Regions from separate parts of the Paenibacillus sp. FSL R7-0204 genome, predicted to be linked through region 1. Evidence: riboswitches for the same ligand, from Rfam matches in the RefSeq annotation. Region 1 holds a riboswitch; each other region holds the start of a gene.
What was found. A riboswitch is a leader RNA that binds a small molecule or an ion and turns the genes downstream of it on or off. The one in region 1 is predicted to bind cyclic di-GMP.

Region 1 (3,276 bases):
TCAACTGCTGCTGCCGCAAGCATAGCGCGGCACCTGGCCCCCCCTTGCCGCTACAACAAGCGGCAATATCGGATCTTTAGCCGGGAGCTTCGCCTGTGGGCGAAGCGGATATAAAAGCACAAGCCTGTTATGAAATGGAGCGGAGAGGAATTTTGGAGCTGTAGGAGCGTTAGTGTCCGCCTTTGTCTCCGGATGTTATCTGCTGCAAGCAATATAATCAACAACATCTGGAGACAACAGCGGCCGTAAGCCCAAAATTCCTTGCAGCGACCCTCATAACAGGCGGGTTTTTACCACACAGACGCAACAAGAAATACCCAATAACAATACGATATGGAGGGTTCACTATGAAACTAGTACTTCTATCAGGCGGCTCCGGCAAGCGGCTCTGGCCGTTGTCCAATGATTCACGCTCCAAGCAATTTCTGAAGGTACTGGCAAGTCCGGCAGGTGAACCGGAATCAATGGTACAACGGGTATGGAGACAACTGGAAGAGAACGGCATGGCAGGGTCCTCTTATCTGGCGACCGGACGCAGCCAGGTGGAGATGATTCAGAGCCAGCTCGGCAGCGAGGTGCCGATCATCGTGGAGCCGGAGCGGCGGGATACCTTCCCGGCCATTGCGCTGACGGCGGCCTATCTGTATTCTATCGCGGGGGTGTCCCCAAGCGAAACCGTAGCGATTCTGCCGGTGGACCCATACGTGGAATCCTCCTTTTTCGAAACGGTGCTGCAGCTGGAGAACACCATGCTGGTGAGCGGAGCGAACCTGGCGCTGATTGGCGTAGTTCCCGAGCATGCGTCGGAGAAATACGGCTACATTATTCCAACGGGCGCAGATGCGGGAGCGAATGGTTATCTGCAGGTCAGCCACTTCCAGGAGAAGCCGGACCGTGTGCAGGCCGAGGAACTGATCAGCCAGGGCGCTCTCTGGAACTGCGGGGTGTTCGCCTTCCGTCTGGGTTACCTGCTGGATATCCTGCAGCGCAAAGGGCTTCCGCTTAATTATGAGGAGCTGCAGAAGCAGTATAAGCTGCTGTCTTCCATCAGCTTCGATTACGAAGTAGTGGAGAAAGAAGAGAACATCGTCGTGCAGCCGTACGCCGGATTCTGGAAGGACCTGGGCACCTGGAACACCCTGACCGAGGAAATGACCAGCAACCATGTCGGCAAGGGTTTTATCACCGCTGACTCCGAGGGCACCTGCCTCATTAACGAGCTGGATATTCCGATTACTGTGATCGGGGCGAAGGATCTGATTATCGCTGCCAGCCCGGACGGCATTCTGGTGACGCACAAGACCGAGAGTCCGCGGATCAAGGAAGTGCTGAAGACTTTTGAACAAAGACCGATGTACGAGGAACGCCGCTGGGGCCACTACAAGGTAATCGATTATGTGAAATATGAAGAAGGCAACGAGGTGCTGACCAAGCGGATCTTCATCAATGAGGGCAAAAATATAAGCTATCAGCTGCATCACAAACGCAGTGAAATCTGGACCTTCGTCAGCGGTGAAGCCAGCATTGTCATCAATGAGAAGATGCATACGGTGAAGGCGGGAGATGTGGTGCGGATACCGGAAGGGACCAAGCATGCCATTCTTGCTCTTACCGATGTGGAGTTTATTGAGGTGCAGACGGGGTCGGAGCTGGTAGAGGAAGACAATATCCGTATTACCCTGGACTGGGAGGATATAGCGCTCCATCAGTTCATTTCGTAGGTCTAACTTATCTATTTAACCAATTGTTACAGAATCAAAACGGGTACTCGGAACTATTTATTCGGAAAAATTCGCGTTTGCTCTACAAAAAAATTGCATAAAGACGATAATTTACGGTAAGAGGGATTGATCCTTCCAAAACGACAATGGCAAACCTGATCGAAAGACAGGGACGCAAAGCTATAGGGCCTTCGCAAGAGTGGCAGCCTGGCTACCGAAAGGAAGAGAATATTTTGAAAACTTACCGTAAGTCTCGTTTGCTCTGCGCTGTGCTGTCGCTGGCCGTGGTATTATCTGCTGTACCTGTGGGACTGGGAATCGCCCCTTCTACCGTCAAGGCTGCCTCCTCTGCAGGAGCGCCTGTGAACCCTAATGCCTCAGCCGAGGCGGTCAAGCTCCTGAACAATCTGTATGATATCTCGGGAAATGGAATCATTACAGGGCAGCATGACTATTTCGAGAGTCCGGATGAGCTGAGCAACAAGCTGAAGGGAACAAGCGGACAATACGCAGCACTACATGGTTATGAGCTTGGAGCAATCGGTGGGCAGAGTGAGAGCGGAGTAGCTGCACAACGCAAAAATATCGTCTGGAGTGCGACGAACTGGTCCAGAGCGGGCGGCATTGTCGCCATGACCTTCCACCAGAATCTGCCGGGTACCAAGTACGAATGGTCTAATGTGCAGAAGTCAATCACCCAGGCGCAATTTAACAAATACGTTACCCCCGGAACGCCAGAGTATAATGCGCTGATCACCGATCTGGATAAAGTAGCTGTCTCTCTGAAAAGCCTGCGGGATGCTAAGGTTCCGATCCTCTGGAGACCTTACCACGAAATGAACGGCGGCTGGTTCTGGTGGGGGAAAAAAGATAATTTCTCAGCCCTATGGAATATTATGTATGACCGTTTCGTAAACGTTCATCAATTAAATAATTTGATTTGGGTATGGAACCCGAATGCGCCGAATGCCAACTCTGATCCCTATGCACGGACTTATCCGGGTGCGGACAGAGTGGATGTGCTGGCAGCGGATATATATAATAACGACTACTCGAATAAATATCATGATGATCTGACCAGCCTGGCTGGCGGCAAACCGATCGGCATCGGCGAGAACGGTGAAATGCCTAATATCTCGAAGCTGAAGCTGAACCAGCAGAATTACGTGTTCATGATGAACTGGGGCAAAATGCTCTATGAGAATAACAGCACGGCTACGATCAAGAATTTCATGAATGACAGCTACACACTGACCCGTGACCAATATAAGGCCTGGACTGCTCCAGTGGCGGCCCCTAAGCCAACCGTAACACCAACGCCTACACCAACACCGACGCCTACAGCAACACCGACGGCAACACCAACGCCGACGCCTACAGCAACACCGACGGCAACACCAACGCCGACACCAACCGTAACGCCAACCGTTGCGCCGAAGCCGGTCCCAACCTCCGGTGATACGGAGGGTAAACCTGCCCATAATGGATTGCTTGGAGAATACTTCAAGAACATGACGCTCTCGGGGACACCGGTTATGGTACGTAATGATGATGT
Region 2 (3,276 bases), 440 kb from region 1:
ACCGTTTCCGGTAGTTATCCCAGGCTTGAGGGCAGGTTGCCTACGTGTTACTCACCCGTCCGCCGCTAAATCTGAAAGGAAGCAAGCTTCCTCTCAGACTCCGCTCGACTTGCATGTATTAGGCATGCCGCCAGCGTTCGTCCTGAGCCAGGATCAAACTCTCCAATTAGGACGCTTACGAAGTAAGCGTCACCTGCAATCTCTTCGGTCCAGCTCAGCTGAGCGGACGAAGAGATTGCAGTATAGAAAGAGCGATTGCTCATTTTGAAACATCTGACGAGAATTGTTACATTCTCTAATTTGGATCTCACCGAAGTGATTTCCAGGTACTCACTCGTTGTTCAGTTTTCAAAGATCAAGCTCGTCGTCAGCGCCGCTCACCGCGTCACCAGCAACTCTTATAATATATCACGTTCATCCGAGCAATGCAAGCTTTATTTTTGAAATCACTTATTTAAGTAATCTCTCATTTCCTTTGCCGCTCCAACAACGCTTATTTATAATAACCTATCCTTCTATTAAAAAGCAACCTTTATATAAATAAAAATAACCCACTTAATGATTAAGCGGGTTATTCTCAGGAAATGCTATAGTTCACAGCTATTCTTAGTAGAATTTCGCTGCAGTATATTTACTTGCTGCTTTGACCAGTTCTGTCGATGCTGTGTTTTTACCCAGACCTGCATCGACTGTAGTATCAATCGTTACCCATTTGCCGTTCAGGAACACTTCGTTCCAGGCATGGTATGAAGTTACATAGCTTGTATTCCCCATAACCAATTTGGTTGGAATACCTTCACTGCGGAGCATAGTAGCGAACAAGGATGCGTAATCGTAGCAGATCCCTTTGTTGGTAGCAAGCGTGTTATCGTTGTTCGGAATATAATCTGTGCTTACGCTGTTAGCCAGAGAGTAATCATATTTCACGTTAGTTACGATGTAATTGTAGATAGCCTTAACTTTGTCTGCATCTGTGGTCAGACCCTTTGTAAGCTGGGCTGCCTTTTGAACGGATTTATCGGAAGAACTCCACTTTACATTTTGTACGGAGCTCAAATATACGGCATTCACATTGCTCATGGAGAGAGATACAGTCTCGGAAGATAGTACTTTATATTTGTTGCCTGTAGTATTCTCAAGAACGGAGACCTTATAAGAGCCATTACCTTGTTGCAGCGGGAATGTCTCGTTCGGTTTGGAGGTGTATAAGTTGTAAGTATAGCTGTTATTGTCCTTGGTAATCATGAGCTTCATCTTCTTGCCCTTAGGAACATCGTACGAAACCCCGATCACCCCTTGATCAAGTTGTCCAACATTTAACCAGCTTGAATCTGCATTAGCGGCTTGAGCAGTGCCTGTCTGCACGGAAGTGACGATCACAAAAAGTGTAATCAACATTAAATAAAACTTCTTCATGGATAAAACCCCTTTCGGTAGCTGGCTGCCATTCTTACGGGAAGGCCCTTTAGCTTTGCGTCCCTACCTTTCGATAGGTTTGCCGTTATCGTATAAGCTTTATCTGTCCAATCTACTACCACATAATGACAGATTCTGAATTAAAACAAACAAAAAAAGCCTCTTCATTCGGTAACTGGCTGCCATCCATGACGGGAAGGCCCTTTAGCTTTGCGTCCCTACCTTTCGATAGGTTTGCCGTTATCGTGTATTAGCTTTTGATAGTTCTATCTTACCATATCCTTCTCTATTATCAAGCCCCAAACTGCTAGATTCCACCATAAACATACTAAAATTTTATGTTTTTTCGACCTTTACTGTCATCTTGTCTTGCAAGAATCAGGTTAGCTTCGCATGAATAATGAGTCTGTGGGTCGGATCAACAAGCGGATCGCAGGTAATGAGGGTCAGAATCTTATCGTCGTCCTTACCCTTCAGTACCGAAATATCGGTAGGCTCTACAATGGACACATCATATACTACATACTTGTATTCCTGGCCCCTTGTAATAATAGTAATGGTATCCCCTTTACCGACCTCATCCAGTCTGTTGAACAGCCGCCCTGCTGTTCTCGACCGGTGTGCCGCAATCGCCGCGTTGCCTACCGCACCTATCGGAGCTGTCTCCTTCATATGTGCAGCAGCATGCTTCATATTGGCCTTCGTGGCGCCCTCCAGTACAGGCAGCTTCAGATCGATTTTGTCGATTTCAATAATAGCAGTGATCTTACCTCCAACTTCAATCTCGGGCGCTGCAGTCGGCACTGGCTCTTCCGCACCAGACTCTTCCGCCAGCAGTTGGGTGACTTCCGCATAAGGCTTGCTCAGATCCTGGCTGGCAGGAGCTGTAGCCGAAGGAACGATTTCACTATAGGCCTGTTCGGCCTCTTCCAGCAGCTTCTGCTGCTGACGGTCCTCGTACCATTCGCTTCCTTTGGGGTAGAGCATAATCAGGACCCCGGCAAGTATAATCAAATAGGATAACTTCCGCATGACAATCGCCTCCGCAATATAGAATAAGTGCTCCCACCGCAGAATACGGCGAAGATATACTGTCTCTTTAGAATACCCATTTCCGGCTTCCAAAGAAATTAATGATCACTGTAATGAAGGTAACCAGCACCTTGGCCATCAGCACCTGTATCCCCAGCCGATCAGTCAGCAGATGAATCAGCAACACCGAAATGCCCAGCACCAGCAGATTCAGCACAATAAATCTCACCAGCTGCATCCGGTCAAAGCCGCCATTCCCGCCTCTGTCCCGGCCCTTGAAGGTCACCTTCTTATTCCAGAAAAAGCTGTTGGCCGTCCCGGCGCTGTAGGAAATAATCTGTGCAGGGGTGTTAAGCATCCCCAGGGAATGCAGCAGGGTAAATACCGCAAAATCAATGAACGTGTTAAGCAGGCCCACCGCATTAAATTTCAGAAACTGGATCATGCCTGCGCGCCAAGCCTTATCTTGCATAATCGCTTTCCTTCCGGGTGTCTTCAGCCTCTGCCTCCGGGTAGCCTCTGGTCTCGCGCACGATATAGAGCGGTCTATCCTTCGATTCGTCATAGATCCGTCCGATGTATTCCCCAATGACGCCCAGCAGCATCAGCACAATGCCGTTAAACAACAGGTTCACACCGACAATGGACGCCCAGCCCGGCACGGTCCAGGAGGTGAAGACCTTCTGGAATAAGACCAGGAACAGGTAGATGAAGCTGGAGAAGGACAGGAAGAAGCCGATATAGGAGGCGATTTTGAGCGGCTTATGCGAGAAGGAGGTAATTCCGTCGAGCGCAAAGCGGATCATTTTTTTGAGCGGATATTTCGTT
Region 3 (3,276 bases), 730 kb from region 1:
TCTCGAAATGCTCCACCTGAACCAGCCGCTTCAGCAGCTCTTTGCGTTCTGTATTATTCAGCGGGGCAGGGGAGGTCATCGATTCCGCCTGGCTGTTGAGCCAGCGCAGCTCGCGTTCATCATGCACATGCCCGAATTCATAAGCAATGGTCTGTGTATAGGCCTGGCGCATTCTGTGGACGGCATCCATCGCGGTATGCACATCCGCAGGGGCGTTATCCCAGATCAGCGAAGCGGGCAGAGCATTAAGATCCTCGCGGGTAAGCTCGTAGGTCTCCAGCTCCAGCCATTTGGCCATCGGGTTCGTGCTGCGCTCCAGCGGGTCAATGTCTGCGGCCATATGGCCGTATATTCGAATATTGGCGATCAGCTTCGAGGCCTTGACGGCCTTCTTGAGCCACTGCGCATCTGCTGATACGGCAGGCCTTGGAGCCCTCTCGGCATCGGGTGCCAACGGAGGGGGGCCGGATACGGTGAAGAGATCGCGGTAATGTTGTTCAACAGAAGAGGGGTCCTTGACAAATTGCTCATATCTTTCTTGGATGTAGCCCAGGTTGGGGCCGTAGTATTTGCTCCATACTGTGTCGTTATAGGGCTCTTTGACTGCCATGAATAGGTCCTCCTAACGGATAAACTCCACGCGAGGCATCCAGTGTGCCACTTGGCGGAGCTGCAAATGTTTGCGGTTTCATTCTCACCTTATTGTGCTACTTTCCGGCGGGGTAATCAATTCATACTTTCGGTCAATCCGTTCGCAATTTGGCATGATTCATTACAGTATTCATACGGAACTATCATAAATAGAAAAAACTCATATAACAGCCCGTTATACATACAAATGGGTAATTGTCTCTATACGATGTTGCGCGCAGCGGTAAGGTGGAGCAGTTAGAGTTCCCTTTAGTATATTTAAACTATTGGCTAGTGTTTGAACTTGGAACTGGAAATATTTATACAAGCTGCTGGCAATTTCAGCTAAGTTTCCTCACATTTTATCATAAAAAAATTCCAGAAAACGACACACTAATCGCGTATGATCTTGTATAATGTTATTGCGGAGAACGGTTTCATCGATTCTTGCCAGATCCTTTCATGATGGAAAGGGTCCAGTAAAAGGTAAACCTGCCGAAAGACAGGGGCACAAAGTCTCGGATCTAAAGTAGAGATACTACAAAGTAGCAAAACTACTATGATGGCCGGACTGCCTGGGGACGCGAAAATTCTAGGAGGAGATTTCTTGGATATGTCCAACCAGGGGAATGACGAGCTGCAGGCAGTAGATCTGGATTTAGAATGGGTGCACTTGCTGATGTCTGCTAAGCAGGCGGGGATCACGGCGGAGGAGATCCGCCGGTTTCTAAGTGAGAAGGCACTCCAGGCGATGTAAGGGCGGTCATCATTGTTCGGATACATACAGAAAAGGCACAGCGTCCGGTACGCTGTGCCTTTTCTGTATGCCGCTTGAAGCATGCCTTCGCCGAAGGCGGCCTCCCTGCCGTGCGGAGTTTTCCCTGTGGCATACAATGCAAAGACTAGTTGTCCTTTTGTTCCATGCGCCATTTCTGGTAATCGAGGAACTCCTTGAATTCACGTTTGCTTATACCGGAGGCCATGGCCTCCTGAACCAGCCGGAACCATTCCCCGTCCAGAGCCTGTTCTTCTGTCTCTGCCAGTCCCCCATACAGCAGAACATGAATGGATACCTGAAGCGCGTCAGCGATTTTTTCGATGAATTGAATGGAGGGGTTGGATTGAATATTCCGTTCCACATTACTGAGGTATGATTTCGCCACATCAGCCTTATCCGCAAGCTCGGATAGCGAATATCCCTTCTCCAGCCGGAGTTTGTGGATGCGGCTTCCCATAGTATCTGACACGATTACAACGCCCTCCGTACTTTTTTGGTAAAAGATAAGAAGTGATATGCTTCGCGCTATACCCTAACCCTATCTTTCTCGCGGAAACGGTACCGCCCTTTCAAAAGGAGGGACGGCAAAGCCGTTTTCACTTGTCAGTATAACAAAAAACCGCAAATCGGACAAAATCATTGAGCCCGGCAGCCTGGAGAAAAGAAAACAGCACACCCGGCCCGGTTGGGGAAGGATGTGCTGTCTTGATGGATTGCTGACCTACTTGGCTTCTCCCAGGCCTTGAAGTGCATCGAAGGTCCAGTTCAATGCTAAACCGTCACCCTGGAAAATATTCTGATCGAGCGTATTGTCTACGAACTCGAAGGCGATCTTGAAGGTCTTGGACCCGGCTGCGGCAATCCCTCCTGGCAGTACACCTGCTGCTACGAGATCGTAGCTGGGGGTGTTTTTCAGATCCTTCAGAGAGATCTCGGACAGTACATGACCGCTTAATGAACCGCCGGTGTACGAATTATCGAGGAGCTTGACCTTGAAGTGGTCTCCGAGATCCTGGCCCGCGTTATCGCCCTTGGCATCGGTTACGGTGTAAGTGGTGGCAAGCTTGAGGAATTTGATATCCAGTGTGCCGTCATTGGACAAGGTGAAGGTGCGGACGGTGTAGTCTCCCGGCTTCAGATTCGTCAGAGCTACCGGAGTGTTGAAGGAAGAGCCTAGCTTCAGCGTACCCGCTGCGAAGGTTGCCGTGCTTGTAGCTGTGGAACTGAAGTAAGCGAAGGTGCCCCCGCCGATTAAAGACAAACCCAGTGCTGCCGATGCTACGCCAAGACCCAAAGTTTTTTTGATACCCATGATTGATTTCCTCCTCGAATGGTTTGTTTTGTTGTGGAATTATTTGAGACTGCCTTTTTCCTGGTTAGCTTCAAAATTCAGAGTCAGCGCAAGCGTATCGCCCTGATAATAGTTCTGCGGCTGGAGGGTCTCCTTGAAGGCGAACTGGATGGTCAGGTTATCCGAGGTACCGGCTTTGATGCCGGACTTCTCTCCGCCTAAGATCGCTCCGACAATTCCCCGGGCCACCAGATCGGGACTCTCCTGCTCCAGATCGGCCAGCGAGATGACCAGGAGCGGTGATTCCTTCTTATCTTTGTTCACGAGGAAGGTCACAATAATATCATCCTTGAAATTATGGGAGCCGTTGTCTCCCTGGGCGTCTGTAATGGCCGATGAGGTGCGCAGTACCACTTTGGGAATATTGAGCGTCCCGTCGTTTTTGAGTTTGAAGTCCCGTAAGACCGTGTCGCCCGGCTTAAGATTGCTGAGATTCACAATGACGGAGGGATCAGATTGCAGTGATAGGGTTCCGTTGTTAAAAGAAGCTGAGGAAGTCGAAGTACTGCTGAAGTAA

Region 2: it holds a riboswitch for cyclic di-GMP, as region 1 does, so the genes downstream of both, MKX42_RS31100 (transglutaminase-like domain-containing protein) here and MKX42_RS29105 (PA14 domain-containing protein) in region 1, are expected to answer to the same signal.
Region 3: it holds a riboswitch for cyclic di-GMP, as region 1 does, so the genes downstream of both, MKX42_RS32330 (anti-repressor SinI family protein) here and MKX42_RS29105 (PA14 domain-containing protein) in region 1, are expected to answer to the same signal.

The regions. Positions count from the first base shown of each region.
Region 1 is NZ_JBBOCA010000001.1:6,729,107-6,732,382, reverse strand. It holds gene MKX42_RS29110 (sugar phosphate nucleotidyltransferase) at 348-1,721, shown strand; cyclic di-GMP riboswitch class I at 1,860-1,940, shown strand; gene MKX42_RS29105 (PA14 domain-containing protein) at 1,955-3,276, shown strand, end outside.
Region 2 is NZ_JBBOCA010000001.1:7,173,431-7,176,706, forward strand. It holds rRNA gene MKX42_RS31095 (16S ribosomal RNA) at 1-169, opposite strand, end outside; gene MKX42_RS31100 (transglutaminase-like domain-containing protein) at 607-1,416, opposite strand; cyclic di-GMP riboswitch class I at 1,430-1,510, opposite strand; cyclic di-GMP riboswitch class I at 1,584-1,665, opposite strand; gene MKX42_RS31105 (class D sortase) at 1,795-2,448, opposite strand; gene MKX42_RS31110 (GtrA family protein) at 2,516-2,920, opposite strand; gene MKX42_RS31115 (glycosyltransferase family 2 protein) at 2,910-3,276, opposite strand, start outside.
Region 3 is NZ_JBBOCA010000001.1:7,455,921-7,459,196, reverse strand. It holds gene MKX42_RS32335 (2-oxoglutarate dehydrogenase E1 component) at 1-610, opposite strand, end outside; cyclic di-GMP riboswitch class I at 1,106-1,209, shown strand; gene MKX42_RS32330 (anti-repressor SinI family protein) at 1,244-1,387, shown strand; gene MKX42_RS32325 (helix-turn-helix domain-containing protein) at 1,533-1,865, opposite strand; gene MKX42_RS32320 (TasA family protein) at 2,130-2,720, opposite strand; gene MKX42_RS32315 (TasA family protein) at 2,760-3,276, opposite strand, start outside.